DNA from 4 places in the Verrucosispora sp. NA02020 genome. Region 4 is predicted to be linked to each of the others. Evidence: riboswitches for the same ligand, from Rfam matches in the RefSeq annotation. Region 4 holds a riboswitch; each other region holds the start of a gene.
What was found. Region 4 has a riboswitch for cobalamin ahead of HUT12_RS19630 (energy-coupling factor ABC transporter permease). Riboswitches for the same ligand answer to the same signal wherever they lie in the genome.
Positions count from the first base shown of each region.

Region 1: another riboswitch for cobalamin. It lies ahead of HUT12_RS14825 (ribonucleoside-diphosphate reductase subunit alpha); the one in region 4 lies ahead of HUT12_RS19630 (energy-coupling factor ABC transporter permease).
Region 2: another riboswitch for cobalamin. It lies ahead of metE (5-methyltetrahydropteroyltriglutamate--homocysteine S-methyltransferase); the one in region 4 lies ahead of HUT12_RS19630 (energy-coupling factor ABC transporter permease).
Region 3: another riboswitch for cobalamin. It lies ahead of HUT12_RS11650 (ABC transporter substrate-binding protein); the one in region 4 lies ahead of HUT12_RS19630 (energy-coupling factor ABC transporter permease).

Region 1 covers NZ_CP054923.1:3,390,405-3,398,248, reverse strand. Annotated here, with positions in the region: gene HUT12_RS14825 (ribonucleoside-diphosphate reductase subunit alpha) at 1-2,291, opposite strand, end outside; cobalamin riboswitch at 2,426-2,634, opposite strand; gene HUT12_RS14820 (non-ribosomal peptide synthetase/type I polyketide synthase) at 2,755-7,844, shown strand, end outside.
Region 2 covers NZ_CP054923.1:4,848,940-4,856,783, reverse strand. Annotated here, with positions in the region: gene HUT12_RS21225 (LacI family DNA-binding transcriptional regulator) at 1-86, opposite strand, end outside; gene HUT12_RS21220 (class I SAM-dependent methyltransferase) at 457-1,152, opposite strand; gene HUT12_RS21215 (ABC transporter ATP-binding protein) at 1,149-1,934, opposite strand; gene HUT12_RS21210 (ABC transporter substrate-binding protein) at 1,931-2,917, opposite strand; gene HUT12_RS21205 (iron ABC transporter permease) at 2,942-4,030, opposite strand; cobalamin riboswitch at 4,197-4,416, shown strand; gene metE (5-methyltetrahydropteroyltriglutamate--homocysteine S-methyltransferase) at 4,536-6,833, shown strand; gene HUT12_RS21195 (AI-2E family transporter) at 6,911-7,844, opposite strand, start outside.
Region 3 covers NZ_CP054923.1:2,638,684-2,646,527, forward strand. Annotated here, with positions in the region: gene HUT12_RS11630 (TrkH family potassium uptake protein) at 1-518, opposite strand, end outside; gene HUT12_RS11635 (ABC transporter permease) at 856-2,502, opposite strand; gene HUT12_RS11640 (ABC transporter ATP-binding protein) at 2,502-3,416, opposite strand; gene HUT12_RS11645 (hypothetical protein) at 3,528-4,001, opposite strand; partial or broken gene HUT12_RS33350 (TetR family transcriptional regulator) at 4,035-4,202, opposite strand; cobalamin riboswitch at 4,333-4,506, shown strand; gene HUT12_RS11650 (ABC transporter substrate-binding protein) at 4,537-5,520, shown strand; gene HUT12_RS11655 (iron ABC transporter permease) at 5,592-6,584, shown strand; gene HUT12_RS11660 (ABC transporter ATP-binding protein) at 6,584-7,345, shown strand; gene HUT12_RS11665 (ferredoxin) at 7,342-7,844, shown strand, end outside.
Region 4 covers NZ_CP054923.1:4,509,596-4,517,439, reverse strand. Annotated here, with positions in the region: gene HUT12_RS19650 (RNA polymerase sigma factor) at 1-246, opposite strand, end outside; gene HUT12_RS19645 (hypothetical protein) at 326-1,576, shown strand; gene HUT12_RS19640 (roadblock/LC7 domain-containing protein) at 1,765-2,184, shown strand; gene HUT12_RS19635 (DUF2267 domain-containing protein) at 2,189-2,593, opposite strand; cobalamin riboswitch at 2,688-2,893, shown strand; gene HUT12_RS19630 (energy-coupling factor ABC transporter permease) at 2,923-3,615, shown strand; gene HUT12_RS19625 (energy-coupling factor ABC transporter substrate-binding protein) at 3,612-3,941, shown strand; gene cbiQ (cobalt ECF transporter T component CbiQ) at 3,941-4,684, shown strand; gene HUT12_RS19615 (energy-coupling factor ABC transporter ATP-binding protein) at 4,681-5,547, shown strand; gene HUT12_RS19610 (alpha-glucuronidase) at 5,579-7,678, shown strand; gene HUT12_RS19605 (hypothetical protein) at 7,789-7,844, shown strand, end outside.

The DNA of each region.
Region 1 (7,844 bases), 1.1 Mb from region 4:
CTCGGGGTGACGGCGACAGTGGCCTGCTGGATCCGGGTCGCCGGACGCGACCGCAGGTAGTACGTGGTCTTCAGCCCGGACTTCCAGGCGTACAGGTACATCGAGGAGAGCTTGCCGATGGTCGGCGCGCTCAGGAACAGGTTCAGCGACTGCGACTGGTCGATGAAGGGGGCGCGGGCCGCCGCCAGGTCGATCAGCGCCCGCTGCGGCAGCTCCCACGCAGTCCGGAACAGCTCGCGTACGTCGGCGGGCAGCTCGACCACGCCCTGCACGGAACCTTCGGCGCGCTTGATCTGCTCCCGGATCGGGGCCGTCCACAGCCCGCGCGCCTTCAGTTCGCGGACCAGATAGGTGTTGATCTGGAGGAACTCGCCGGACATCGTCTCGCGCTTGAACAGGTTGGACACCTGCGGCTCGATGCACTCGTAGCAGCCGGCGATCGAGGCGATGGTGGCGGTCGGGGCGATCGCCACCAGCAGCGAGTTCCGCAGGCCGTGCCGACCGATCGTCTCGCGCAGCGCGGCCCACCGCCCGGTCTGGCCGACCTCGGCGCCCCACAGGTCCGGGTGCAGCTCACCCCGGGCGGCGCGGGTCTCGGCGTACGCGGGATGCGGGCCGAACCGCTCGGCGAGCCCGGACGAGGTCTCCAACGCGGTCAGGAAGATCTCCTCCTGCACGCGGGTCGACAGCTCCCGGGCGGCCGGGGAGTCGAACGGCAGGCGCAGCGTGAAGAGCGCGTCCTGGAGGCCCATCAGCCCGAGCCCGACGGGGCGCCAGCGCGGGTTCGACGCCGCCGCCTGCTCGGCCGGGTAGTAGTTGATGTCGATCACCCGGTCCAAGAACACCACGGCGGTACGCACCGTCGCGCGCAGCCGCTCCCAGTCGACCCCGTCCGCGGTGACGTGCGCGCCCAGGTTGACCGACCCGAGGTTGCAGACCGCCGTCTCGGCGTCGTCGTTGACCTCCAGAATCTCGGTGCAGAGGTTCGACAGGTGGATGGTGTTGCCCGGGGCACCGGTCTGGTTGGAGAGCCGGTTCGAGGCGTCCTTGAAGGTCATCCACCCGTTGCCGGTCTGCGCGAGCGTCCGCATCATCCGGCCGTACAGGTCGCGGGCCTTGACGGTCTTGACCGCCTTCTTCTCCGCCGCGCGGTACGCCTCGTCGAACGCCTCACCGAACAGGTCGGGCAGCTCGGGGGCGTCCGACGGGTCGACCAGCGACCAGTCGCCGTCCGCCTCGACCCGGCGCATGAACTCGTCCGGAATCCAGTTGGCGAGGTTCAGGTTGTGCGTACGCCGGGACTCCTCGCCGGTGTTGTCCCGCAGTTCGAGGAACTCCTCCACGTCCGGGTGCCACGGTTCGAGGTAGACGCAGGCCGCGCCCTTGCGACGGCCGCCCTGGTTGACCGCGGCCACCCCGGCGTCCAGTGTCTTGAGGAACGGCACGATGCCGTTCGACCTGCCGTTGGTGCCCCGGATCAGGGCGCCCCGACCGCGCACCCGGGACCAGGAGATGCCGATGCCACCGGAGAACTTGGACAGCTTCGCGACCTGGTGGTAGCGCTCGTAGATGGAGTCGAGCTCGTCGCGCGGCGAGTCGACCAGGAAGCACGAGGACATCTGCGTGTGCCGGGTGCCGGAGTTGAACAGCGTCGGCGAGCTGGGCAGGTAGGCCAGGCTGGACATCAGCCGGTAGAAGCCGATCGCCTCGCCGGGCGTCTGGGACAGGCCGCAGGCGACCCGCAGCAGCCAGTACTGCGGCGTCTCCACCACGAGCCGGGTCTGCGGGTGCCGCAGCAGGTACCGGTCGGCGACGGTGCGCAGGCCGAAGTACTCGAAGCGCAGGTCCCCCGCCGGGTCGACGGCGTCGTCCAGCTTGCGGGCGTTGCGGGCCACGAACGCGGCGGTGTCGTCGCCGATCAGGCCCAGGCCGTGTGCGTACCGGATGGACTGGCTGAAGCTGGCCACCTGCTGTCCGCGGACCTCCTTGTCCACGTACGCGGCCAGCAGTCGGGCCGCCAACTTCGAGTACTGCGGCTCCTCACCGATCAGTTCGGCCGCGGTCTGGATGGAGAGCTTGTCCATCTCGGCCGTGGTCGCGCCGTCGTACAGCCCGCTGATGGTCTTCGTCGCCACCCGCAGCGGGTCGATCTCGTCCAGGTCGGCGACCCACCGCTCGACCGCCTTGACGATCTTGTTGACGTCCACCGGCTCGGTGTCGCCGTTCCGCTTGCGGACCTGCATGACGTGCCGGCGTTGCTCCGGCCCCGCCTGCTCCTGGGTCACCGTCATGTTCCCCTCCTCACGCCTGTCCCCGAGATCGTCGGGTCCGCGCGGGAGGACGCCGCCGGTCTGCCGACGGCACTGCTGCCGTGACGACCAGCTCCTGGCGTCGGCCGTCCCACGCGGCCTTCGACCGCCGCACACGTCGCGTGCGGCGCGCTGGCAGGTCTTCGGACTCGTGGGCCTGATGCTCGCGCCTACTGGCCGTCGCTTCCCAGACCTGGCGGGTCCAGTGCGTGATGACGGCGGTCGTTCCCACTCACCGCTGCGGGGCAGTCCCGGATTCACACCGGGTTCCCTCTTGCCTCGACCGCCGTGGAGCGGCGGTCGAACCAGCTACGGGGCACACCATATATGGGTGCGGTGCGGAGATGGCAACACCAGATGCTGTGCCGGGCGTGTCGCGTGTCAGATGACGGGCATCCCGGCGACCGTCGGCCGGGTACTCGATCATGCCCACTAGCATCGTCGCGTGCAGACTGCGGCCGGACCCGGCGACCGACGGACACTGCTCGACGTCCTCGTCCAGGCCGCAGATCGCGCACCCGACCAGGTGGTCGTGCACGTTCGCGAGGACGGCACCGAGCGCACCGTCACCGTGCGGCAGTTGCGGGACGAGTCGCTGCGGGTGGCGGGCGGCTACCGGGCGGCCGGCGTGATCCCCGGCACCCCGGTGATCCTGGTCGCCGACGCCGGCGACGACTTCCAGCCGCTGTTCTGGGGGGCGCTCGCCGCCGGGCTGGTCCCGGTGCCGCTGCCGCCCGAACCGGCCCGGGTACGGGCGGTGCGCGAGCTGCTCGCCGACGCGGTGACCGTGGTGGACGACGCCACCGGGGCGGTCGCCGACGGGCTGGCGGGCCTGGTGCTGCGGCTGGTCGACCTGCGTACCAGCCCCCCGCTGGAGGAGTCGTTCGCCGCCGACCCCGACGACGTGGCGTTCCTCCAGTTCTCCTCCGGCAGCACCGGCACGCCGCGCGGGGTGGAGCTGACCCACGCCAACGTGCTGGCCAATGTGGAGCAGTCCCGGCTGGCCAGCGGCGCCGGACCGGACGACGTGCTGGTCACCTGGATGCCGTACTTCCACGACATGGGGTTGATCGGCACTCACCTGACCCCGCTGGCCATCGGGTGCACGCAGGTCCGCGTACCTCCGATGGCGTTCGCCAAGCGCCCGGCACTGTGGTTCACCGCCGCCCACCGGCATCGCGCGACCCTGCTCTCGGCGGCGAACTTCGCGCTGGCGCTGGCGGTCCGCCGGGTCCCGGCGGATCTTCTCGCCACGCTCGACCTGAGCCGCGTCCGGTGCGTGGTGGTGGGCGCGGAGCCCATCTCCCCCACGGTGTGGCGGGCCTTCCTGACGCACGTCCGCCCGACCGGGCTCGCCCCGGCCGCCCTGCGACCGGTGTACGGCCTGGCGGAGGCGACCCTCGCGGTGACCTTCCCGCCGCCCGGGGAGGTCGCCGCGCCGCTGGTGCTGGACCGTGCCGCGCTGAGCCGGGGCCGGGCGGTGAGCACCGCGCCGGGTAGGCACGCGGTGGAGCTGATGGACCTGGGACACCCCGTGCCCGGCTGCGAGGTACGCGTCGTCGACGAGCGGCACCGTCCGCTGCCCGAGGAGCGGGTGGGCCTGGTCGAGGTACGCGGCCCGAACGTGGCGCGCGGCTACCACCGGGATCCGCAGGCCAGCCGGGAGACCTTCGTGGACGGCTGGCTGCGCACCGGTGACCTGGGCTTCCAACGCGCCGGCCGGCTCTGTGTGACCGGCCGCGCGAAGGACGTGATCTTCGTCAACGGCCGGACGTTCCACGCGTCCGACCTGGAGGCGGTGGCCGCCGCCACCGCCGGGCTGCCGGCCACGATGACCGCGGTGGTCGGCTGCACCGACCCGGACAGCGGCGGCGAGCGGATCGTGGTCTTCGTGGCCTGGGCCCGTCCGCCCGCCGGGGCAGCCGTGGTGCTCGACGCCACGCGGGCCCGGGTCGCCGAGGCGGCCGGGCACCACGACGTGCGGGTGCTGCCGCTTCCGCCCGGCGCGTTCGCCCGCACCACCAGCGGCAAGCTGCGGCGGCGACGGATGCGCGAACGCTACCTGGCCGGTGACTTCGCCGAACGGGAACGCCGCTGGCACCTGGCGGCGACCAGCCGCCCACGCCCGTCGACGTCCGACCCCGCGCCACCGGCGACCTCGACGGACCCACACCCGGTATCCGCGCCGCCGTCCTCGGGGCCGCTGTCCCGGCGACGGGTCGAGCAGGTCGTCCGGGCGGTCTGGGCCCGGGTGCTGGACCGGCCCGCCGACACCATCGCGGCGGACGACCGCTTCCTGGCCATCGGCGGGTCGTCGCTCACGGCGATGGAGGTGCTGGCCGGGCTGGAGGACGCCCTCGGCACCACGTTCGATCCGGCGGACCTGCGGGACTGTCCCACCGTCGCCGCGCTCACCGACCGCATCCTGGCCGGGCCGTCGGCGACCCGGACGGCACCGCTCGGGAGTCCCGTCCCACCGGCACCGGACGACCGCTCCGGCGCGACGCCGCTCGCGGTCATCGGGATGGCCTGCCGGTTCCCCGGCGCGGACGACCCGGACGAGTTCTGGCGCGGGCTCGTCGACGGCGTCGACGCGGTGCGGCCGGTGCCGGAGCACCGGTGGACGCCGCAGGACGGCCGACCTCGCTGGGGGTCCTTCCTGGACGACCCGATGCAGCTCGACGCGGACTTCTTCGGGCTCTCCGACGAGGAGGCCCGGCTCACCGACCCGCACGCCCGACTGTTCCTGGAGATCGGGTACGAGGCGCTGGAACGGGCCGGGTACGCCGGCCCGCGCCGGCAGGGTCGACGTGTCGGCGTCTTCGCCGCCGTCGGCGAGAGCGCCTACCCCGAGCTGCTGGCCGCCACCGGTGCGGTGACCGGACCATCGGCGCTGGTCGGCAACCTGCGCAATCTCGTCGCGGCCCGGCTGTCGCAGACGCTGGACCTCGTCGGCCCGGCGATCGCGGTGGACACCGCCTGCTCGTCGGCGCTGGTCGCGCTGCACCTGGCCGCGCGCAGCCTGGCCACCGGCGAGTGCGACATCGCGGTGGTCGGCGGCGTGAACCTCAACCTCACCGAGACCGCCTACCGGCTGCTGGACGCCGCCGAGGCGTTGTCGCCGACCGGGCGGTGTCGCGCCTTCGACGCCGACGCCGACGGTTTCGTGCCCGGCGAGGGCGGTGCGGCGCTCGTCCTGTGCCGCCCCGACGACGCGTACGTCGCCGGGGACCGGGTGCTCGCGCTGGTCGCCGGCACCGCCGTCGGCAACGACGGCCGGTCGTTGAGCCTGCTCGCCCCGAATCCGCAGCGGCAGTGGGAGGTCATCGCCCGCGCGTACGCGGACGCCGGGCTCGACCCGGCCGCCGTCTCGTACGTCGAGGCGCACGGCACCGGCACCGGCCTCGGTGACCCGGTGGAGGCGCGGTCACTGGCCGCCGCGTTCCCGCCCCGCCCCGACGGCACGCCCCGCTGGCTCGGGTCGGTCAAGACCAACCTGGGGCACCTGCTCAACACCGCCGGCATGCCGTCGCTGCTGAAGGTGGTGCTGGCCCTGCGGCACCGGCAGTTGCCGCCGTCGCTGCACCACGTCCGGCCGTCCACGCGGTACGACCTCGACGCCGCCGGTTTCACGGTGCTCACCGAGGCACGCCCGTGGACCGCACCCGGACCGCTGGTCGCCGGCGTGAACGCGTTCGGTTTCGGCGGCACCAACGCGCACGCCGTCCTGCGCGAGGCGCCGCCCCGGAAGCCCGTACCGCCGCCGGACGGCACCGGCGCGCACCTCGTGACGCTCACCGCGCGATCGGCGGCCGCGTTGCGGCGCAGTGCCCTCGACCTCGCCGGGCACCTGCGCGCCCGGGGTGACCTCGACGTGGCCGACGTGGTCGCCAGCGCCGGCACCGCCCGTGACGACGCGCCGTACCGGTTGGCGCTCGTCGCCGACGACTCCGGGCTGGCGGACCGGTTGGCGGCGGCCGCGACCGCGTACCGGGACGAACCGGTCGGCCGGCGGCCACGCATCGTCTTCGCCTTCCGGGGCGACGGATCGCCGCCGGCCGCACCGGCGGTCCGTGACCTGCACGACCGGCTCCCGGTCTTCCGGGCCCTGCTGACCGGGGCCTGCGCCGCCGCCGGCCCGGTGGCGGGACGACCGCTGCTCGCCTGGTGCCTGCACGACGGGGCGGAACGGACGGACCAGCGGGTCAGCGCCCCGGCGGGCGTGGTGGTGGCCCTGGCCCTGGCCGGGCAACTCGACGCCTGGGGGGTGCGGCCCGATGCGCTGCTCGGACACGGTGTGGGTGAGCTGGCGGCAGCCGCCGCCGGGGGCGCGCTGGGCATCGCCGAGGCGGTCCGGCGGTCGGTCGCGCTCGCCGATCCGGCCGCCGCCGGGGACGGCCCCGCCGACCGGGACGACGACGGGTACGCCCTCGCGGCGCTGCGGGGCGTGCCGGTGTTCAGCCCGGCGGCCGGGCGGTGGGATCCGCCGGACCCGCTGCGGTGGGCCACCGGGGCGGCGAGCGGAGCGCAGTGGCGTGCGGTGTGGCGACGGCTCCACGACGACGGGTACGACACCGTGGTCGAGCTGGGCGTCGCCGACTCCACCCGGGACACTGCCGCCCTGGCGCCGGACTCCGGCACCGGTGGCGTCGGCGCGACGGGGCATCGTGGCGGGCAGGTCGACGGAGCGGCCCATCCCATGGTCCGGATGGTCGCCGTGCCCGGCGGGCCCACCGCTACGGCGTCGTTGCTGGCCACGGCCGGACTGCTCTGGGTCCGGGGTGGCCCGCTCGACCGTCCCGCCCTGTACGCCGGGCGGCAGCGGGTGCCGGTGCCGACCTACCCGTTCGCGCGTCGCGCCTTCCCGCCACCGGGATCGCCGCAGGCCGCACCGCTGCACGTCGTCGCCTGGCGGGAGGTGCCGGTGGTCGCGGGCGTACCCGCCGGGTGGGTGCGGCCGCGCGGCCCGGGGGTGGGCGGTCCGTTCGCCGACGCCCTGGTCACCGCACTCACCGCCGACGGGATCGAGGTCCGCACGGCCGACACCCCCACGGTCGTCGCTGACGACACCCCCGGCGTCACCGTGCTGCTCGCCGGGGCGGCGGTGGACACGCCGGACGCGGCCGCGCTCGACGCCGCCGTCACCGCGCAGGTACACGCCGTCCGCGCCCTGATCGACGAGGACGCCGACCGGCCGGGCCGGTTGCTGGTGGTCACCGAGGACGTGCACGTCACCGGCGCGGCGGCGGAGCGTGCCCGCCCGGTGCAGGCGGTGCTGGCCGGGTTGACCGCCGCGCTCGCCGACGAGCGTCCGGGCCTGCACGTGCAGACCGTGGACCTCTGCTCCTCGGACGGTACGGCGACGCGGGTCGACGCCGTCCGCCGCGAGTTGTCCGCCCTCGCGGCGGGCCCGGCAGCTGTCTCGCCCGGCCCGCGTGCGGCGACCGGGGTGGCCTGGCGGGACGGACGCCGGATGGCACGTTTCCTCGACCCGGTGTCGCCGGGCGCAGGAGGAGTCCCCGACCCGGTGGTGAC
Region 2 (7,844 bases), 340 kb from region 4:
TTGAGCACCAGCGACACGGTTGCCTGGCTGACGCCGGCCATCCGTGCGATGTCACGTTGTGTGACGCGTCGGGGTGCAGGGGGCACGGGGGAGTCCTTCCACTGCCGCTAATGCGTATTAGCGTTCGGGCTGGGAAGGAGCTTCGCGGCTGAACCCGATCGATGTCAAGAGGGTGACGGCAGATTTCCGTCTGATGAACTCCCTGAACTAATGCGGATTAGCGAGCGTCCTCGGCGGACCTGTGAACGAGGCGCGGCGCCCCACCCGCCCGACGGGGCACCCTCGCCGTCGGCTCTTGACAGCGCCGCCCCGGAGTCGCAGTATTCAAGAACTCGACGGCGCTAATACGTATTACCGCAACGCCTGAACGCCCCGGCGCTCCCCGCTGTCCACGGAGAGCTGCACGGAGCGTGACTGGTGCTGCGGACGCGGCCGGGTGCCCGGCGGCGGGTCGTCTCAGACCCGGCCGCTGACCAGGTACTGCATCTGGTGCTCGTGGTTCGGTGCCACGCCGTACCGGTGGTCCAGCTCGTAGATCGACGTCAGCGGGACGGCCGTGACGTCCGTCAGGCCCGACTCCTCCAGCACCGCCACGGTCTTGTCGATGGAGGTCGCGGTGGCCAGCGGCAGCTCCGCCTGCACCTGGCTGTCGTAGTGGCCGGTGAAGTTCTCCGAGGCGTTGTCGAGGCCGTGCGGGAACCAGGTGCTGTCCACCACCGCGACCGTGCCGCCGGGGCGCAGCAGGCGGATCCAGTTGGCCACGGCCCTCTGCGGCTCGCGTAGCGTCCACATCAGGTATCGGCTGGTGACGGCGTCGAAGCTGGCGGCCGGGAAGTCCGGCGCCACGGCGTCGCCGAGCCGGATGACCGGGCCGTCGGTGACGGTCGCGGCGTGCCGGCGGGCCTCGGCGAGCATGCCCTCGGCCAGGTCGATGCCGGTGACGCGGTGCCCGAGACCGGCCAGGACCATGGCGACCTGGCCGGTGCCGGTGCCGACGTCGAGCACGTCCAGCGGTGCGGCCGGCAGGGCCTGCGCCCAGATCTGCGCCCAGGCCCGCTGGTCGTCGGCGAGCCGGTCGGGGCGCTGCTGGTACTCGTCGTACTCGGGTGCGCGGCCGGTCCAGTAGGCGTTGATGCGTTCCTGCGTGGTCATGCCGCAGTCCTCTCGTCGGTGCTCTCATGGATCGGGTGGAACAGCAGGTGGACGGTGCCGTCGAGGTCCAGGCGCCGGATGCCGATGCCGTAGACGGGCTCCAGGACGGCGGGGTCGAGGACCTCGTCGACGGTGCCGGCGGCGGCGACCCCGCCCGCGCCGAGCAGCACCAGGTCGTCGCAGTAGCGGGCGGCCAGGTTGAGATCGTGCAGCACGACGACCGAGCAGGTGTCCAGCGTGCGGACCAGGTGCAGGATCTCGTGCTGGTAGCGGATGTCGAGGTGGTTGGTGGGCTCGTCGAGCAGCAGGTGGGTGGCCTGCTGGGCGAGCGCGCGGGCGATCAGCACCCGCTGCCGCTCACCGCCGGAGAGCTGGACGAACGCCCGCCCGCTCAGGTGCGTGGCACCGACCCGGCTCAGGCAGCGGGCGGCGATCTCGTGGTCGGCCCGACCGGTCCGCTGGAACGTCGACAGGTGCGGCCCCCGGCCGAGCAGCACCAGCTCCGCCACGGTCAGGGCGGTCTCCCCGCCGCTCTCCTGCACGACCACGGCCAGCCGCCGCGCGGCCTCCCGGGCGGGCAGGGCGACCAACGCGTCGCCGTCCACCACGACCTGCCCGGTCCGGCTGCGCAGGGCGCCGTAGAGCAACCGCAGCAGCGTGGTCTTGCCGCTGCCGTTGGGCCCGATCAGGCCGAGGACCCGACCCGGCCGGGCGGTCACGCTGACCCCGTCGATGACCGGATTCGCGCCGTAGCGCCACGTGACGTCGGTGGCCTCGATCACGAGCCGTTCCCGAAGCGCTGCACGATCCGCTCCAGACCGTCGATGGACAACGGCGTCGGCGGCTCGGTGAAGTTGAACAACTGGGTCATGACCTGGCCGTTGCGGACCGCGTTGAGCTGCTGCGCGCCCGGCAGCCCGGTGAGCCCCTGCTCGACCGCGCGGGGGTCGCCGTCGCCGTAGAGCAGGATCAGCACGTCCGGGTTGCGGCCGAGCAGTTCCTCGACGGTGACCTCGAAGACCCGCTCCTTGACGTCGCCGAAGACGTTGCGGAAACCGGCGGCCGTCAACTGCGGGTGGGCCATGCTGCCGGTGCCGTACGCGTACGTGGTGCCGCCGCCGACGGTCGGATAGAGCACCGCCGCGGTGCGTCCGGACCCGCTGCCCGCCTCGGCCTGGACCTTCGTCATCCGGTCCTGGAGCGCGGTGACCGCAGTCGACGCCTCGGTCTGGCGGCCGAACACCCGGCCGTACGTCTCCATCTGCCGGTAGATGTCGTCGAAACTCGGCACGGCGGTGCTGTCCGGGCACATCGCCGGCTCCTCCAGCAGCGGGATGTCCACCGCCGCGAGGGTGTCGCGGGAGAGGTTGTCGACCTCGCCGAGGACCAGGTCGGGCTCCTGGCTGATCACCACCTCCTTGGAGATCTGGAGGTGGCCGCTGGTGTCGGTCTTGTCGGTCAGCAACGGGATGCGGTCCAGCTCGCCCTGGGTCGCCGCGTCGTAGTACTCCTTCGGGTACTGCCCCGCCCGCGCGGTGACCCGGTCCAGCACGCCGAGCGCGTGCAGGTACGGCACGGCGGCGCTCTTGAGCAGCACGATCCGCTGCGGAGGGGCGTCGAAGGTGACGTCCACGCCGCAGTTGGTCACGGTGACCGGGTAGCCGGGGGCGGCGTCGGTCGGTCCGTCGGCGCCGCCGCCGCACCCGGCGACGAGCAGCACGCACGCGGAGGCGGCGGCGGTGGCGAGGCGGCGTGCCTTCAACATCGGTTCTCCTTGACGGACGGGCGTTCAGGCGCCGGAGGCGTGCAGACGGCGGATCAGGACCAGCAGGAAGGGGGCACCGAGCAGGGAGGTGATGATGCCGATCGGGATCTCCTGCGGTGCCAGCAGCACCCGGGCCAGCACGTCGGCCCAGACCAGGAGGATCGCCCCGAGCAGCGCGGCCACCGGCACCACCCGGACGTGCGGTGCGCCGACGATGCGGCGGGCCAGGTGCGGCACGACCAGGCCGACGAAACCGATGCTGCCGGCGGCGGAGACCAGGATGCCGACGCTGAGCGAGACCAGCACGAGCAGCCGGAGGCGGAACCGGTCCGGCGAGACGCCCAGGGTGTGCGCGGTCTCGTCGCCGATGGCCAGCACGTCGAGCCGCCGTCCGACGACGGTCAGGTATCCGATGGTGCCGATCAGCACCACGGCGGCGATCAGCAGCAGGGCGTTCCAGCGGGCCAGGCCCAGCGACCCGAGGAGCCAGAACATCACCGACCGGGCACCCTCGGCGGATCCGGAGGCGAAGATCAGGAAGCTGGTGGTGGCGTACAGCGCGTACCCGACGGCGACGCCGGCCAGCAGCAGCCGGATGGAGGTGACCCGGCCGCCGCTGCGCGCGATCAGGAAGACCAGCAGCGAGGCGCCGAGCGCGCCGACGAACGCGCTGGTGGAGAGCGCGTACTGGCCGAAGCCGGCGCCGGCGCCGAAGAGGATCGCGGCGGCCGCGCCGCTGGAGGCGCCGGAGTTGATCCCCAGCAGGTACGGGTCGGCGAGCACGTTGCGGACCATGGCCTGCAAGGCCACGCCGCAGACCGCCAGCCCGGCGCCGACCAGCATGCCGAGCAGGACCCGGGGCAGTCGGACCTGCCAGACGATCGCCTGCTGCGGTCCGGTCCAGCTCACCTCGCCCGGCACGCCGACGAGCTGGTGCCCGATGATCCGGGCCACCGTGAGCGGCGGGATGCCGATCGCCCCGGCCCCGACCGCGACCAGGCCGGTCAGGACCAGGCCGAGGGTCAGCGCGAGCAGCCAGAGGCCGGTCCGGCGGCGCTGCGCCGCCACACCGAGCACGTCCGTCGGGCTCGTCGGCAGGGTGGTGACGCTCACCGCTCTCCCACGCAAAGTCGTTGTTCTTGCCAAGCCTTTGCAAAAAGCTAACACCAAGATCACGCCAGCGGAAGCCGGATGAGTCGTTGTTCACGCTCCGCTCGACCCCGTGTCGCCGTGCGGACATCACACCCGCGCGCCGGTCGTCACGCGTGATCCGGACGCTAGGATCCGAGACGGTACTGGTTCGCCCCGGCCGTCCGGTCGAGGCGTCGTAAGAGGGAACCCGGTGTGAGTCCGGGACTGCCCCGCAGCGGTGAGTGGGAACGACCGCCGTCACACGCACTGGACGCCCTGTCGGGTCCGGGAAGCGACGGCCAGTAGGAGACCGGCCCAGCCGGTCGCGCCCACGAGTCCGAAGACCTGCCCGTGCCGCGTGCGCAGCCGCGCACGCCGCCGTCGGCCTCGCGGGAGGGCCCGGGCGAGGTCGGTCGTCGCACCGTGCCCTCCCCAGCCTTCCCCGGAGCCGTACCGCCGGACCTCGAGGGAAGGGAACCCTGGCGACATGACCACTCCGTTCGGCACGAGCACCGTGCTCGGCTATCCGCGCATCGGCCCGCGCCGTGAACTCAAGACCGCGGTCGAGGGCTACTGGGCCGGCCGCATCGACGAGCCGACCCTGCGGGCCACCGCCGCGCAGGTACGCGAGGAGACCTGGCGTACGTTGCACGACGCCGGCCTGTCCGCCGTACCGTCCAACACGTTCTCGCTCTACGACCACGTGCTCGACGCGGCCGTCACGGTCGACGCCGTACCCGACCGGTTCCGCCGGCTCGGCCTCGGTGAGCTGGACACCTACTTCGCCATGGCACGCGGCACCGCCCAGGAGCCGCCGCTGGAGATGACGAAGTGGTTCGACACCAACTACCACTACCTGGTGCCCGAGATCGGCCCGGACACCGCCTTCGCCGCCCGGGCCGACACGCCCCTGACCGAGTACGGGCGGGCGCGGGCGCTCGGCATCACCACCCGTCCGGTGCTGGTCGGCCCGGCCACCCTGCTGCTGCTCGCCAAGCCCACCGCCGACGCGCCGGACGGGTTCCGCCCGTTCGACCGGCTGGACGACCTCGTCGACGTCTACGCCGACCTGCTGACCGCGCTCGCCGACGTCGGGGTGCCGTGGGTGCAGCTCGACGAACCGGCGTACGTCGGCGACCGGTCCGACGCCGAGATCCGCGCCCTCAGCGCCGCCTACGCCCGCCTCGGCGCGCTGACCCACCGGCCCCGCCTGTTCGTCGCCGCCTACTTCGGCGAACTCGGCGATGCGCTGCCCGCCTTGCTGGACACGCCGATCGAGGCGATCGGGTTGGACCTGGTCGCCGGACCGGGTGACCTGGACCGGCTCGCCGGCCACGGCGCGCTGCCGGGCCGGACCGTGGTCGCCGGGCTGGTCGACGGCCGCAACGTGTGGCGGACCGACCTGCGGGCCGCTGCGGCTGTCGGCGCCACCCTCACCGGGCTCGCCGACACCGTCGCGGTGTCCACCTCCTGCTCGCTGCTGCACGTGCCGGTGGACCTGGCCGCCGAGACCGAGCTGGACCCCCGGCTACGGGACCGGTTGGCGTTCGCCCGTCAGAAGGTCGACGAGGTGGTCGCGCTCGGTCGGGTGCTGCGCGACGGGGTGGGCGAGCTGCCCGCCGCGCCTGCGCCGGTGCCGGCACAGTGGCGCGACGACGCGGTCCGTGCCCGCCTGGAGGCCCTGCGGCCCGAGCACACCCGACGCGGCCCGTACCCGCAGCGCGCCGAGGCCCAGCGCCGACGCCTCGGGCTGCCCGCGCTGGCGACCACCACCATCGGGTCGTTCCCGCAGACCGAGGCGTTGCGCCGGGCCCGGGCCGAGCACCGGGCCGGTCGCCTGGACGCGGCCGGCTACGCCGAGCGGATGCGGGCCGAGATCGCCGAGGTGGTGGCCGAACAGGAACGCCTCGGGCTGGACGTGCTGGTGCACGGCGAGCCGGAGCGCAACGACATGGTGCAGTACTTCGCCGAACACCTCGACGGCTTCGCCGCCACCGCCCACGGCTGGGTCCAGTCGTACGGCTCCCGGTGCGTACGCCCGCCGATCCTGTACGGCGACGTGACCCGGCGCGCACCGATCACGGTGACCTGGTCCCGGTACGCCCAGTCCCTCACCGACCGGCCGGTCAAGGGCATGCTCACCGGTCCGGTGACCATCCTGGCCTGGTCGTTCGTCCGGGTGGACCAGCCGCTGGCGGAGACCGCCCGGCAGGTCGCCCTGGCCCTGCGTGACGAGGCGCGGGACCTGGAGGCGGCGGGCATCCGGATCATCCAGGTCGACGAGCCCGCCCTGCGGGAACTGCTGCCACCACGCCGCCGGGACCACGCCGGCTACCTGGACTGGTCGGTGGCGGCGTTCCGACTGGCGACCAGCGGCGTCGCCGACGCCACGGCGATCCACACCCACCTGTGCTACTCGGAGTTCGGCGAGGTGCTGCCCGCCATCGACGCCCTGGACGCCGACGTGACCAGCATCGAGGCGTCCCGTTCCCGGATGGAGATCCTCGACGACCTGGCCACCGTCGGCTACACCCGGGGCATCGGGCCGGGTGTCTACGACATCCACTCGCCCCGGGTGCCCGACGGCGCCGAGGTGGTCACCGCGCTGCGCCGGGCGGCGGCGGTCGTCGGGCCGGACCGGCTCTGGGTCAACCCCGACTGCGGGCTCAAGACCCGGGGCTACGACGAGGTCCGTCCCGCACTGACCGCGCTGGTCCGGGCCGCCGCCTCGGTCCGCGCCGAACTGGCCGCCGACGGGCCGACGCCCGCACCGAGCGACGCCTGACCGGTGGTGCCCGCCGGTGGGAGCCACCCACCGGCGGGCGCCGCCGACGGACCGCACACCCGAGAGGACCGGAAGGGTCAGGGTGTGGTGGCCTTGACCACGACCGCCTCCGGGGGCGGTGGCTGCTCGGCCGGCGGGAGGCGTCGGGCCAGCCGCCGGACCGCGGTGTTGAGCACGGCGATCAGCGGTACGGCGATGAGCGCGCCGAAGATGCCGTCGAGCACCACACCGGCGGTGACCGCCAGCACCACGGGCAGCGGGTGCAGCGCCACCGCCTTGCCCATGATCCACGGCTGGAGGACGTTCCCCTCGACCTGCTGCACCACGATCACCGCGCCGAGGATGAACAGCGCGGTGACCCAGCCGCCGTCCACCAGGGCGACCAGCACCGCCACCGCGCCGGAGAGCGTGGCACCGACGATCGGGATGAACGCGCCGAGGAAGACCAGCGCGGCCAGGGCGAAGGCGAACGGCACGTCGAACAGCACCAGCGCGATACCGATGCCCACCGCGTCGATGAACGCCACCAGCACGGTGGCCCGCACGTAGGCGACCAGGGTCTGCCACGAGGCCCTGCCCGCGTCGTCGAGGCGCCAGCGGGCGGGGGCCGGGAACATCCCCACGATGAACCGCCAGATGCGCTGGCCGTCGCGGAGGAAGAAGAACATGGCGAAGAGAACCAGCAGCGCGCCGGTGAAGATCTCCACCACCGTGCCGGCGGTGGAGAGCGCGCCGGTGGTCAGCGCCTGGGTGTTCTCGTTGATCCAGTTCTGCCCGGCTTGGATGTACTGGTTCAACGTGCCGTCGGAGAGGTTCAGCGGCCCGTCGCGCAGCCAGTTCTGGATCTGACCGATGCCGTCGGCCGCGTTGCGGCTGAGGTCGGGCAGGCCGGTGACGAACTCGCTGACCACCATGGTCAGCGTGCCGACCACGGCGGCCAGTCCACCGATCAGCACCACGGCGGTGGCCAGCGAACGGGGGAAGCGGGCCCGCAGCAGCCAGCCGACGGCG
Region 3 (7,844 bases), 1.9 Mb from region 4:
AACCCGCCGTTGTTGAACGCGGAGACCGTGTGGAACACCGCCAGCCACGCGGCACGGCCCGGTGCGGACTCGTAGCCGGCGAGCAACCGTACGAACACCACCAGCGCGACCACCGCCTCGATGGCCAGCGTGGTCTTCACGATGCCGGTGACCAGCGCACCGACGCTGCCGATGTCGACGGTCTTGACCTCCTGCGCCATCGACAGCCGCGACCGCAGACCGATCCGACGCATCACGCTCAAGCCCAGCAACGAGGCGAACGTCATGACACCGATCCCGCCGATCTGGATCAGTACGAGGATCACCACGTGTCCCAGCGGCGTCCAGTAGGTCGGCGTGTCGACCACCACCAGGCCGGTGATGCAGACCGCCGACACGGCGGTGAACAGCGCCTCGACGAAAGTGGCCCGCCCCGGCCCGGGGTGCGCGGCGGGCAGCATCAACGCCCCGGTACCCAGCACCACCGACACCGCGTACGCGAAGACGATGACCTGCGGCGGGCGGATCCAACGCCTCATCCGGCCACGCCAGGCGACGTGTGGTGTCGATGATGAGGATCGGAACGACCTCGCCGGGCACCACTGCGGCGACCCGAGACCGGACAGTCGCCCCCAGACGGTACGTGGCGTGTCAGCAGCGTACGGCGAGGTCGTCTCCTCGCACTGCTCTCGGCCCGAACCGACACCGGCGGTCGCCTCTCACTAGCCTCGCGACGCCCGTGTCCGAACGTCGGCCGACCAGACTTCCCGGCACACCGGCGGCCATGTTACGCACGACCCGCCGGCCGGGGCCGGCGGGTCGTGCGTATGAGGCGGCTCCCACCTGCGTCACCGACCAGCCACGACGAGCCGGGGCTCAGGCGCCGCCGGTCAGGTCCCGTCGACCGAAGGCGGTCACGGCCGCCCGGAGCAGGGCACCGGAGAGCAGGATCAGCACCGCGACCGCGACCACGCTGACGTTCTCGCGCGGGTACTCGCCGACGTGCGCGAACGGCGACAGCCGGAGCAGCCCGTCGGGGATGTCCAGGATCGGGGCGAAGTAGGCGGCGATCAGCCCGTATCCGAGCGGCACCCAGATCACCGGCAGTGCCCGGGGTGCGGTCGCGTACAGCACGGCGGCGATGGACAGTACGAGCCAGACCGCCGGGGTGTGCGCGACATGACCGATCAGCAGGGGGGCGATCAACCCGGCGTCGCCGGTGCTCACCGCAGCACCGACGCCCATGCCGAGCCCGGCGACCAGCAGCAACCAGAGCACGCCGACGGCGGTGACTGCCACGTGGCCGCCGAGCCAGCCGGCCCGGCTCACCCCGGTGGCCAGCACCGGCTCGGTCCGTCCGTCGGTCTCCTCGGCGCGCAGCGTGTGCATCGCCAGCACCGCGTAGACCCCGACGGCCAGCGCCATGGTCACGCCCATCATGCCGAGGTAGCCGTCGAGCATGTTCGCCGGGCCGCCCATGATCTCCACCAGGTCCGGTGGGGCGTCGGCGAAGCCGTCGACCAGCGGTTGGGTGAACGACCCGTAGGCGACACCGGCTACGAGCAGGGCGACGCTCCAACCGATCAGGCCGGCCCGCTGTAGGCGGAACGCGAGCGCCGACGGTCCGTCCAGCCACGCGGCGGCCCGGGGCGATCCCGGCCGGGGCGGTACCAGGCCGGCGCCGAAGTCCCGGCGCGTCGACAGGACGTAACCCAGCGCGGCGGTCGCCGACGCGGCCAGTAGTGATATCACCAGAGGCCACCAGCGGTCGTAGACGTACGGCGCGGTCTGCTGGGACCAGCCGATCGGCGACAGCCAGGACAACCAGGTCGCTCCGCTGCCCTGCACCGTTGCCATGTCGCCCAGCCCACGCAGGACGAACGCGGCGCCGAGCGTGGCACCGGCAGCGCCGGAGGCCGCCCTCGGGTACTCCGACAGTTGGACCGTGAGCGCGGCGATGCCGCCGAAGACCAGCGCCGCCGCCCCGATGGACGCGCCGAACAGCAGCGAGCCGGTCGGGTGGTAGCCGCGGGCGGCCATCATCGCGCCGGTCAGCACGGCTACCAGCACCGCCATCGCGGCGGTGAGGATCAGTGCGGCGGTGAGCGGAGCGTGCCGGCCGACGACGTTGGCCCGGATCAGTTCGGCGCGGCCCGAGCGTTCCTCGGCGCGGGTGTGCCGCACGACGGTCAGCATCCCCATGAGGCCGGCACCGATGATCACGTAGAGCCCGTACTGCCCGGCGAGAAACCGCTCGACGGTCAGGTCGTCGAAGCCGAAGCCGGGTCCGCCGAACAGCGCTCCGGCGGGGCTGGAGGTGAAGGCGGTCAGACCCGCCAGGTCCTGCGGGGTCTGGGCGACGGCCTCCAGCGCGGTGGTGAAGTACGCCATCAGCAGTGGCAGGCCCAGCGTCCACGCCGGGAACCGCAACCGGTCCCGGCGCAGCATGAACCTGAGCAGGGTGCCGGTCCCGGTGGCGGAGGAACCGGTGCGTACCGGGCCGCGCGGCGTCGTCGTGGTCATCACGCCACCTCCGTGGCCGAGGCGTGCGCGGGCTGGTCGCCGTAGTGACGCAGCAGCAACTGCTCCAAGGTCGGCGGGCGGACGGTCAGTCCTTGCACCTCCAGGTCGCCGAGCCGGCGCACCACGGCGGCGAGGTGTTCGCCGTCGACCTCGAAGCGGAGGTGGCCGTCCTCGGCCCGCAGTCCGTGTACACCGGCCATCCCGGCCACCGCGTCGGCGGGCTGGTCGGTGACCACGTCGACCGACGTACGGGTCAGGTGGCGTAGCTCGGTCAGCGAGCCGGTCTCGACGATGCGTCCCTGCCGGATGATCGAGATCTGGTCGGCGAGCACCTCGACCTGCGCGAGGATGTGACTGGACAACAGCACCGACCGGCCGGCCTCCTTGGCCTCGCGGATGCACTCCTGGAACACCGCCTCCATGAGTGGGTCAAGCCCCGCGGTGGGCTCGTCGAGCAGCAGCAGTTCCACGTCGCTGGCGAGCGCGGAGATGAGCGCCACCTTCTGCCGGTTGCCCTTGGAGTAGGTGCGGCCCTTCTTGCTCGGGTCCAGGTCGAAGCGTTGGCACAGTTCGTCGCGGCGGACCGGGTCGGCACCGCCGCGCAGCCGGGCGAACAGGTCGATCGCCTCGCCGCCGGTGAGGTTCGGCCACAGTTCCACGTCGCCGGGGACGTACGCGAGCCGACGGTGCAGGGACACCGCGTCCGCCCACGGGTCACCGCCGAGCAGCCGGGCCTGGCCTTCGTCGGCGCGCAGCAGGCCCAGCAGGATCCGGATGGTGGTGGACTTGCCGGCGCCGTTGGGGCCGAGGAAGCCGTGCACGGTGCCGGCGGCGACGTGCAGGTCCAGCCCGTCCAACGCGCGGACGCGGCCGAAGGACTTGGTGACGTGTCGGATGTCGATGGCAGCAGTCATCGCGGGAGACCTCGTTCGAGGAAGGCCCGGCACACCGGGCCGGAACGGATGCCGCCGACCGGTGGGACCGGCGGTGGAAGGAGGGGCCACGCCCAGAGGGCAATGTGGTGACTACGGTGCAGCGGTGTCCGCGCCGGGGGCGGCAGGCGGATCCGGGACGTACATCAGGTACTCGTCGAGCATCGACCGGTCGACGAGCAGCCCTTCGGTGAACAACTCCAGGGCCGGCAACGTGAGATCGTCGATGTAGCGGCGGAACAGGGCCGCGAACTGGTCCGGGGCGGCACCGGCTCCGTGCAGGGTGAACCAGAGCACCATGCTGCCGGTGGCCTGGTAGGCCAGATACCGCGCACGGGCGGCGGGGTCCCGGCTGGGCTTGATCACACCGGCGGACTCGGACGTGGAGAGGTATTCCTCCGCGTCGGCGATCATGTGCTCGATGAGTGTGGCCACCAGCTCACCACCGGCCTGCATGCTGCGCAGCAGGTATCGCACGATCGGCGCGTACTGCTCGACCTCCGCCAGTTGCGCCAACAGGGTCGTGCCGGTGCCGTCGGTCAGTGTCTTCGCCTTCTGCTCGCGCATCACGGCGAGCACCTGTTCGTCGCAGGCGCGACGCAGGCCGTCCTTCGAGCCGAAGTGATGAACGATCAGACCGGCGGCGACACCGGCGTCGGCGGCGATGGCGCGCAGCCCGGCACCGAATCCCTCCCGAGCGAAGCGGGAGATGGCGGCGTCACGGATACGGCTCGCGGTGGCGAACTCGCCACCGCGCCCTGCCGACATCACGTCGTCCGACGCCACGACACCAGATTAAACACCCGTTCAACGATCCCGCAATGGCCGTCCCGGGGCAGGCGGAGCCGACGTGGACTCCCGCCATGATCTAGGCCACTGACGGTGCTGCCTGCGTTGGTTAGGGTGACCTCGCCGTGGTGCTCGGGAAGCCGGTGTGAAACCGGTGCGGCCCTCGCCACTGTGATCGGGATGCTGGAGGCCACCGCAAGGTCACTGGGCGTATGCCTGGGAAGGCCGGCCACCGGCGCACCACCCGTCAGCCAGGAGACCGGCCACGGCACCTGTACGACCCGTCCACGAGGTGCTGGAAGGTGGTCCCGCTATGCGGTTCCCTGCGTCCTGGCGCGTTGCCGCGCCGCTCTCCGTCATGCTCGCCCTGGTCGGCGGATGCTCCGCGACCGGCCACAGTGAGCCGACTGCCACGGCCCCCGCCGCCGGGCCGGTCTCGGTGACCAACTGCGGCACACCGGTCACGGTCCCGAGCCCTCCGGCGCGGGTGGTGACGATGAACCAGCCTGCCACCGAGATCATGTTGGCGCTCGGCCTGGAGGACCGCATGGCCGGCACCGCCTACCTCGACGACGAGGTGCTACCCGAGTACGCCGCCGCGTACGCGAAGGTGCCGGTGTTGGCCAAGGAGTACCCGTCGAAGGAGAAGTTGCTCGAACTGGAGCCCGACTTCGTCTACGCCTCCTTCGCGAGCGCGTTCGGCGACGAGGGGGCCGGTGACCGCGCCGACTGGCAGAAACTCGGCGTGGGCACGTACGTCTCCGCCGCCGGATGTCCGAAGGAGACGCGACCGGCGAAGCTGGCGATCGACGACGTGTTCACCGAGATCCGGGAGATCGCCACGATCTTCGGCGTCGCGGAGCGGGCCGAGACGCTGATCGCCGACCAGAAGCAGCGCATCGCGAACGTGTCGGCGGGCGCGAAGGGCACGCGGGTGCTCTGGTGGGACGGCGGCAACGACGCGCCCAGTGCCGGCGCCTGCTGTGGCGGCCCGGCGATGATCATGTCTGCGGCCGGGGTCACCAACGTCTTCGACGACCTGACCGGCAGTTGGGCCGACACCAACTGGGAGGCCGTCGTCGAGCGCAACCCCGACGTCATCGTGCTCGTCGACGCGAGCTGGGACACCGCCGCCGACAAGCAGGCGTTCCTCGAGAAGCACGCGGCGCTCAGGGACCTGCCGGCCGTCAAGGGCAAGCGGTACGTCACCCTGGCCTTCTCCTCCACCGCGGCCGGGGTGCGGAACGTGCTCGCCGTGGAGGCGCTGGCCCGGGGCGTCGGCGGGGTGAGCAGCTGACCACCGTCACCACCCGGCCGGCGCAGACTACGCCGGCGAAGCCGGTCCGAGCGGTGCGCATGGTGGCCGTGGTGGTCGTACTCGCGGGTGGCCTGGTGTTGTCGGTGGGCGCGGCCGTGACGGTGGGGCCCGCAGACCTGTCGCTGGGCACCGTGTGGCTGGTGATCACCGATCATCTCGGCCTGACGAGCGCCGACGTGCCGCTGCTGCGCGACCACATCGTGTGGGAACTGCGGCTGCCGAGGGTGCTGGGCGCCGCCGTGGTCGGGGCCGGCCTCGCCGCCTGCGGGGCGGTCATGCAGACCGTCACCCGCAATCCGCTCGCCGACCCGTACCTCCTGGGTGTCTCCTCGGGGGCGTCGCTGGGTGCCGTGGCCGTCCTGGTCCTGGGACTCGGCGCGGGTGCCGTGGCGCTCACCGGGGGCGCGTTCGTGGGGGCGCTCGCCGCGTTCGCCGTCGTGGTCGCCGCCGCCGGCCGGCGCGCGGTCCTGCGACCGACCCGGGTGGTGCTGGCCGGCGTCGCCGTCGCGCAGCTCTGCGCCGCGCTGACGACGTTCGTGATCATCTGGGTGGCCCATCCGCATGCCACCCAGAGCATCACCTTCTGGCTGTCCGGCTCGCTCGCCCGCGTCGACTGGACCGCACTGGCGTGGGCGACGCCGCTGCTCGCGGTGGGGTTCGCCGTGATCCTCCGGTTCGCCCGCGCGCTCAACGCGTTCGCGTTCGGCGAGGAGGCCGCCGCCGCCCTCGGCGTGGACGTCCGGCGTGTCCGGTGGCTGCTGCTGGTCACCACGGCGCTGCTGACCGCCGTGCTGGTCTCGATAAGCGGCGCGATCGGGTTCGTCGGCCTGATCCTGCCGCACGCCGTGCGGCGGTTCACCGGCCCCGACCACCGGCGGCTGCTGCCGGTCGTGGTCCTCGCCGGAGCGATCTTCCTGATCTGGGTGGACACCGCGGCCAGGACCCTGTTCGACCCCCGCGAGCTGCCGGTGGGCGTGCTGACCGCCCTGCTCGGGGTGCCCGCGTTCGTGCTACTGCTGCGCCGAGGGGACCGGAACACCTGATGCTGGAGATCCGCGACGTCTCGTGGTCGGTGCCGGCCGCGCGACTCCTCGACGGCGTGACGTGCGCAGCGCCGCGCGGCACCCTGGTCGGACTGCTCGGCCCCAACGGGTCCGGCAAGACCACCCTGTTGCGGGTCGTCGCCGGGTTGATCGCCCCCCGATCCGGGACCGTGACCGTCGCGGGCGACGACGTGGCCGGGCTGCCGCGTGCCACCGCGGCACGGCGGATGGCCCTGCTCGCCCAGTACGCCGAGACCGACCTCGACCTGACCGCGCTCGACGTGGTGCTGCTCGGCCGCACCCCGCACCGCCGCTCCCGCTGGTCGGACACCGACACCGACCGGGCCGCCGCCGCCGACGCGCTCGACCGCGTCGACATGACCGGGTACGCCCACCGCCGCTGGCAGACGCTCTCCGGCGGGGAACGCCAACGGGTCCAACTCGCCCGGGCCCTGGCCCAGGAACCGCAACTGCTCCTGCTCGACGAGCCCACCAACCACCTCGACATCGGCCACCAGCTCCAACTGCTGGGCCTGGTCCGTCGCAGCGCCGTCACCACCCTCGCCGCCCTGCACGACCTCAACCTGGCCGCGATGTTCTGCGACCTCGTGGTGGTGCTGCACCACGGTCGGGTCGTCGCCACCGGAACGCCTGCCGACGTGCTGACGCCTGCGCTGCTCGCCGACGTGTACGCCGTGGACGCCGACGTGACGGTCCATGATGGACGACCGGTCATCACCTACCGGGCCCCGGCAGTATGAACGTCCTGCTCGTCTCGCGCGGGGCGGCCCACCACGGCGGCCACGACGCGATCCACCGCCTCGCCGCAGCGGTCGCCGAGGCCGTGGGCGTACCGGTGCGGGCCTGTTTCCTCGACGGCGCCGAGCCCTCCCTGCACGTCGCCCTCGACGCCGTACCGGAGCATGACGAGGTCCTGCTCGTGGCCGTGCACCTGCCGCCCGACCGGTACCTCGACACCTGGCTCCGCCGCGCGGTGGCCCACTGGCGTACCACCCGGGACCGGCAGGTACGCGTGCTGCTCGCCCCGCCGTTGGCGACACAGCCCGCGCTGGTCACGGCAGTCAGCGACGCCGTCACCGGCGACCACACCACGCTCGACGGCAACCCCGGACCGTTCCGCAGCCCCGCCTGGTCGCAGATCACCCGACACCGCCGACACGTGCTGGTGTGCCGTGGGCCGCGCTGCACCGCGTACGGCGCCAACCAGGTCGCCGCCACCCTCGGCGACCGCCTGAAGGC
Region 4 (7,844 bases):
CGCCACGATCGCCAGCAGCCACGATCGGAACGAGGCGTCGCCGCGATAGCGGGACAGTTTCCGGTAGCCCTTCACGAACGCCTCCTGGACCATGTCCTCCGCGTCAGCTCCCGCGCCGAGCAGGATCGCCGTCCGGTACGCGGACGCGGTGTGCCGGGCGACCAGGAGTTCGTACGCCTCCAGGTCACCTGCCTGCGCGCGGGTGACGAGTTCCTCGTCGTCCAGGGGAACCTCCGGTGGGATCACTGTCCTGACACCGGTCGCGGCGTTCAGGTTCCACTCTCCGCCGACGGAACCGGAATCGGCGTGACGGTGTCATCCGGGCATGATGGCGACGAGGACGACCACCCGCCGTACCCTGTTGTCCGCGCTGGTGGGCGCGGGTGCCGCGACGCTGGTCGGGTGTGATCCGACCGGGTCACCGGTGGCAGGCGTGCCGCCGGATCCGCTGCTCGTGGACCTGGCCGACGGACTCGGCCTGCTCCGTGGTGCCGAACGGCAGGTGGTCCCGCACGCCGTCGCCACCGCCGAGGGGCGGTCGGTGTACGCGAGCACGCCGGAGGGTGCCGACACCGCGTTCTGGCGGATCGAGACCGCCACCGGTGTCGCCTCCGCCCGGGTGCGGCTGCCCGGCCGCTGGGTGCCGCAGACGGTCTCCGCCGACGGCACGTGGGTGGCACTGACCACCGAGGCGGTGAGCGTCACCGCAGCGTCTCCGGCCGGGCGGGACGCCACGCCGGTGCTGATCGCCGACGCGGGTGGGGTGCGGCACCGGCGGCGACTGCCGGGCAACGTCGTCCCGGAGGCGTTCACCCACGACCACACCGGCCTCTTCGTGCTGGAGTGGCTGCCGCCGCAGACGCCGGACCGGTACCGGGTTCGGGTGGTCGACCTCGCCACCGGTGTGGCCGGCCCGTTGCAGACCCGCCTCAAGCAGGCGATCCCGGCGGGCGCGGAGGAGGAGATGCGCGGTGACGGGCGTCAGGCGGTACTCGCCCCGGACCGTCGCGTCCTGTACACGCTCTACACCCATCAGCCCGAGCATCGGCACACCCGGGACCGCATCAGTGGACGGCCGGGGAGCGACGTCCACGCTTTCGTGCACACGCTGCACCTGCACGAGCGGTGGGCCTACTGCGTGGATCTGCCGCACCCGTTCGGGGAGGGCACAGCCGACGGGCACGCCATGGCGATCGCCCCGGACGGTTCCCGGCTGTACGTCGCCGACCTGACCTCCGGGACCGTCGCCGAGATCTCCACCGAGGAACTGACGGTACGCCGCACCGCCGTCGTGCCCGGGGCGTCCGGCCCGGCGTACGCGACGGCGGACGACGAAAGACTGTTCCTCGGCGGGGCCGGTGTGCTGCGTACGGTGGATGCGGTCGGTCTGCGGGTCGTCGCCGAACGACCGGTCGACGCCCCCGTCACCGGTCTCGTCCTCGGCCCCGACGGTGGCCGTCTCTATGTGGGTGGGCCGTCGGCGGTGCGGTGGCTCGACCCGACCAGCGGTGCCGAACTGGGTCGTGTCGCCGTGCCCGGCCTGGTGGGGTTGCGGTGGCCGGTGCCGTCGTCCTGAGCGGGTGTCACCGTCGGTCAGAAGAGGGATTCCCGGTGTGACCGGGACGTCCGACCCGTCCGATTAGGGTGACCAGCGTCGTCGTACGTTAGGGGGATCAGAGAACAGGATCGGGCCACCAGTGGGCTCCTGAGGCCGCGTCTTCTCTGGTACGAACGTAGGAGTTTCGACGAGAGGACAGCGCCCTTATGACCCATGCCCTGGTCACCGCCGAGAACCTCAACGACGCGCTCGACGACATCGTGGATCGGGTGCCCGGCGCCAAGTTCGCGGTGGTGCTCTCCCCGGACGGCATCATGCTGGGGGCCTCGCGGGGCATCGACGAGGAGATCGCCGAGGAACTGTCCAGTGTGGTCTGTGGGCTCCAGGCGCTCGGTCTGGCCGCCGCCCGATTGTGCGGTGAGGGTGAGCTGCACCAGGTGGTGGTGCAGATGTCGCGGGCGTTCCTGTTCCACGCCACCACCGGCAACGGGGCGATCCTCACCGTCGGTATCGACGGCTCGGCGGAGGTGGGGGACATGGCGTACGAGGTCGCCCTCTTCTGTGCCAGGGCCGGGCACCACCTGCCGGTGTACGTGGAGCCGGCGCCCCACCTGACCGGGCGGTGACCCGCTAGCCGCGGTCGCGCTGCGCGTCGTACGACGGCGCCGGGTTGGCCACCTGCCACAGTTCGGCCGGCAGGTTCGCGATGACGTCGTCGTGGTCGGCGGGGGCGACGTCACCTCGAATGGTGTCCAGGACCGCCCGGATGCCGGCCTCGGCCAGGTCGGGATCGACGTCGGCACGGCCGCCGACGCGGTCGACGAACACGTCGAGCCCGAAGCGTTCGGCGGTCTCGCTGGGCGCGAACGTGTACGCCCGCAGCCCTTCCGGGAGTCGGTCGGCCAGGTCCCGTGCCTCGCCGCCGTCGATCCGCTCGGCGAGCGTGGTCAGGGTGGCGCGCGCGATGGCGGTCGCCTGCTCCGTCGACGCGCCGGTGCGGTGCGCCACGGAGTCGATGAACTCGTTCTCGTCCAACCGGTCGGCCCCTTCTCGCAACGGATCTGGCGTCTACCCGTGAATCGTCGTGACAAACGGCACTCTTCACCCGCGTACGGTCGCGGTGGCATCGACGAGTCTTGTGCGTCGGTGTGCGGAACGGATAACGTCGCGCCGTCGCGGTAACGGGAAGCCGGTGTGATACCGGCGCGGCCCTCGCCACTGTGACCGGGGAGTTCACTCCGACTTGTACGCCACTGGGTCCGTGGAGGACCTGGGAAGGCCGGAGTACGCGACGATCCGGGAGCCAGGAGACCGACCCCGACATGTGATCTCGTCCACGAGGTGTTGGAAGGGGAGGTCGACTCATGCACATCGCTGAGGGCTACCTACCACCGGTGCAGGCGGCGGCATGGTTCGCGGTCTCGACACCGTTCGTCATCCACGGTGCGCGCAACCTGGTCCAGCAGGTCCGCGCGAACCCCGACGCGAAGCTGTTGCTCGGCGCGGCCGGGGCGTTCACCTTCGTCCTGTCGGCGCTGAAGATCCCTTCGGTGACCGGCTCCTGTTCCCATCCGACGGGTGTGGGTCTCGGCGCGATCCTGTTCCGGGCACCGGTGATGAGTGTGCTCGGCACGATCGTGTTGCTGTTCCAGGCGCTCCTCCTGGCGCACGGCGGGTTGAGCACGCTCGGCGCGAACGTCTTCTCGATGGCCATCGTCGGTCCCTGGGTGGCCTTCGGCGTGTACGCGCTGATCCGCCGGTTCGGTGGCGGCCTCGGCATCTCGGTGTTCTTCGCCGCTGCCCTGGCCGACCTGGCGACGTACTGCGTGACCAGCGCGCAGCTCGCGCTGGCCTTCCCGGACCCGGATTCGGGCTTCGTCGGCGCGCTGGCCAAGTTCGGGTCCATCTTCGCGGTCACCCAGATCCCGCTGGCGATCAGCGAGGGGCTGCTCACGGTCCTGGTGGTCCGGCTGCTGGTCCGGGTGAGCCCGCAGGAACTCCGCCGGCTCGGCATCCTGCGCCGTCCGGCCCCGACGACCCAGGGAGCGGTGGCGTGAAGTCGTTCGGCCGGACCAACCTGTTGTTGCTGCTCGCCGTGGTGGCGTTGGCGGTGGCGCCGCTGGTGCTGGGGCTCGGCAGCGGCGAGGAGCCGTTCGCCGGTGCCGACGCCCTCGCCGAGGAGGCGATCGTCAACGACCATCCCGACTACGAGCCGTGGTTCAGTTCGATCTACGAACCGCCGTCGGGTGAGATCGAGTCGGCGTTGTTCGCGCTTCAGGCCGCCCTCGGTGCCGGGTTCCTCGGCTATTACTTCGGGGTGGCCCGGACCCGGCAGCGGCTGCGTGGCGAGCAGTCCGCGACCGGGGAGAAGACCACCGACTAGTGCTCGCGTTGGACGTGGCGGCGTACGCCAGCCCCTGGCGACGCCGCCACCCGGTGGAGAAGGCCCTGTTGGCTCTGGGGCTGTTGGGCTGCGCCCTGCTCCTGCCGCCGTGGCCGGGCGCCCTGGTGGTGGGCCTGACCGCAGCGGTGGCGTTGCTCGGGCCGGCGGCGCTGCCGCCGCGTCTGCTGGTGCGGGTGGCCCGGACGCCGTTGCTGTTCATCCTGACCGGCTCGGTGCCGATGCTGGTGGCGGTCTCCGGTCCGACGCAGGTCCGGTGGGCGCCGGAGGGGCTCGCGACGGCCGCCACGACCGCCGGTCGGGCCTGCGCCGCGCTGCTCTGCCTGTTGCTCTTCGCCGCCACCACGCCGCTGGCCGACGTGCTGCCCCGGCTCCAGCGTCTCGGGGTGCCCAGCGCGGTCACCGAGGTGGCCGCGCTGATCTATCGGATGCTGTTCCTGCTGCTGGAGAGTGTGCACGCGGTGCGGCAGGCCCAGGCGGCCCGGCTGGGTTACCGGACCTGGGCCAGCACCTACCGGTCGCTGGCCGGGCAGGCCGGCGCGGTCTTCGTCCGTGCGTTCTCGCTGGCCCGGCGCTGGGAGGAGGGGTTGGCGCTGCGCGGTTACACCGGCTCGTTGGCGGTACGCACCGAGGTCCGCCAGCCGTCGGCGGCGTTCCTGGTCGTCACCGTGCTGCTGCTGGCGGCGGTGGTGCTGGCCACCCGGATGCTGGTGGTGCTCGGGTGAGCGGCGATCCGCCGCTGTTGGAGCTGCGCGGGGTCAGTTTCGGGTACGAGGCGGAGCGTCCGGTACTGACCGGCGCCGACCTGTCGGTGCCGGCCGGGCGGCGGATGGCCGTGCTGGGGCCCAACGGCGGTGGCAAGACGACCCTGTTCCGGCTGATGGTCGGATCGCTGGCCGCCGACGCCGGCACGGTGCTGGTCGGCGGGGTGCCGCTGCGCCGGACCCGGGCGGGGCTGCTGGACGTCCGTCAGCAGGTGCAGCTGGTGCTCCAGGACCCCGACGACCAGTTGTTCGCCGCGACCGTCTTCCAGGACGTCTCGTTCGGGCCGGTCAACCTCGGTCTGGACGACGCGCAGGTGCGGCAGCGGTGTACCGAGGCGCTGGCCGCGTTGGAGATCGGCGACCTCGCCGACCGTCCCACCCACCTGCTCTCGTACGGCCAGCGTAAGCGGGTGGCGATCGCCGGGGCGGTGGCGTTGCGGCCCCGGGTGCTGATCCTGGACGAGCCGACCGCCGGACTCGACCCGTCGGGGGTGGAGGCGTTGCTGCGCACGCTCGACGCCCTGCACCGGGCCGGCACCACGCTGCTGCTCGCCACGCACGACGTGGACCTGGCGTACCGGTGGGCCGACGAACGGGTGCTGGTGGCGGGTGGCCGGATCCGGCAGGGGGTGTCCGGCGCCGAGTTGGGCGGCGGGGACCTGCTCGACGGTGCCGCGTTGACTCCGGCGTGGGCACCGGTGGTGCATCGGCTGCTGGACCGCGTGCCCGGCCTGGCCGGGGCCCGTCCGCGTACCCCGGGGGAGTTGGCGCGGCTCCTGGAGACTCCGGTCGGTACCGCCCGAAAGGTTCCGGAAGGACCTTGACGCATCGATCGACTTAGTTACGATCTGCGTAATGCGACGGATTTGCCCGGAGCGCGACACCGGCTCCGACCCGACCGACGTCCACCCCGCCTGGCTGCCGCCGGCCGCGTTCCGCGCCGTCGGTTCCCGGCACACCCTCGTCCACGGTGACGGCCTGCTCGTCGACACCGTGTGGCACGAGGTCCGGACCGCCTGCGCCACCCACGGCGGCACGGTCCGCCGGTCCGCCGACGGCCCACCCGCCCACCTCGTCCTCACCCTGACCGACCACCATGCATCCACAGTGGACGGCGACGGGACGCAGGGCGTCCTCGACGCCGCGCGGGCCGACCTGGACGCCGCCGGTGGCGGTCCGCTCGGTCCCGAGGGATACGCGGTCGTCCGCCACGGCGAGGTCACGGTGGTGCTGGCCGACGCACCGGCGGGCCTGCTCCACGGGCTGTTCCACGTGGTCCGGCTCGGGGAGTCGGCGTTCGGCGCACCGCATCCGGCGCGGGCGTACCGGCCGGTGATGCGGCGACGGATGCTGAACCACTGGGACAACGTCGACGTGCATCCGGTGATGGGCCAGGTCGAACGCGGGTACGCCGGCGGGTCGATCCTCTGGCGTGCCGGCCGGGCACATCCGGACCGGGCGCGGGTGCGGGCGTACGCGCGGTTGCTGGCGGCGTGCGGGATCAACGCGGTGTCGGTGAACAACGTCAACGTGCACGCCACCGAGGCGCGGCTGCTCACCGACCGGCTCGACGACGTCGCCGAGATCGCCGAGGACCTGCGTCCGTACGGCATCCGGGTGCACCTGTCGGTGAACTTCGCCGCGCCGGTGATGGTCGGTGGGCTGCCCACCGCCGACCCGCTCGACGAGACGGTGCGTGCCTGGTGGGCCGGGACCACCGCCCGGGTCTACGCCCGCATCCCGGACTTCGGCGGATACCTCGTGAAGGCCGACTCGGAGGGACAGCCCGGCCCGTTCAGCTACGGCCGCGACCACGCCGACGGGGCGAACCTGCTGGCCGAGGCGCTGGCACCGTACGGGGGCGTGGTGCACTGGCGGGCCTTCGTCTACAACCACCGGCAGGACTGGCGGGACCGCTCCACCGACCGGGCCCGCGCCGCCGGTGACCACTTCGCCCCGCTCGACGGTCGCTTCCGGGACAACGTGATCGTGCAGGTCAAGCACGGTCCGCTGGACTTCCAGACCCGGGAGCCGGTGTCACCGGTGATCACGGCGATGCCGGACACCCGGTTGGCGGTGGAGTTCCAGGTGACCCAGGAGTACACCGGGCAGCAGCGGCACGTCTGCTATCTGGCGCCCTGGTGGCACGAGGTGCTGCGGTTCACGCCGTGGGGCGAGGACGGGCCGACGGTCGCCGACGTGGCCGCCGACGGGGGCGGGCTGGCCGCCGTCTCCAACGTGGGCGACGACCCGTTCTGGACCGGTCACCCACTGGCCCAGGCCAACCTGTACGCCTACGGCCGGCTCGCCTGGGACCCGCGTCTGCGCCCGGAGGACGTGCTCGACGAGTGGATCGACCTGACCTTCGATCCGGCGGCCAGCGCCGATCCCGAGCTGCTGCGGCGGACGCTGCACGGGGTCATGGACGACTCGTGGCGCACCTACGAGCGGTACACCGCCCCGCTGGGGGTGGGTTTCATGGTGCGCCCCGGGCGTCACTACGGCCCGGACGTCGACGGGTACGAGTACACGAGCTGGGGCACCTACCACTTCGCCGACCGGGACGGGGTGGGCGTGGACCGCACCCGGGCCACCGGCACCGGCTTCACCGGCCAGTACCCGCCACCCTGGTCGCAGGTGTACGAGTCGGTGGAGCAGTGCCCCGACGAGCTGCTGCTCTTCTTCCACCACGTGCGCTACGACCACGTGCTGCACAGCGGCAGCACCGTCGTACAGCACATCTATGACACGCACTTCGCCGGGGTGGCGGAGGTGGCGGCGATGAGCGACCGCTGGGCGGCGCTGGACGGGCTGGTCGACCCGGTCGTGTACGCCCGGGTGGACGAGCGCCTGACGGAGCAGCGGCGCAGCGCCCAGGAGTGGTGCGATCAGATCAACGCGTACTTCCATCGCAAGTCCGGAGTGCCGGACACGTACGGTCGTCCGCTGTTCTGAGGCCGCGCGGACGTCGGTGGGTCGCACGGGGGTTGACCGACTCCGGTAGCGTGTCGGCGGTCTGGCTGGGGGAGGTCCCCCAGAGTTTGTCAAGGGAATGGGGCTGTCAGTTGTCACTGTCCAAGAGGGTCGCCGTCGTGGCGGTCTCCGCGCTCACGGCACTCGC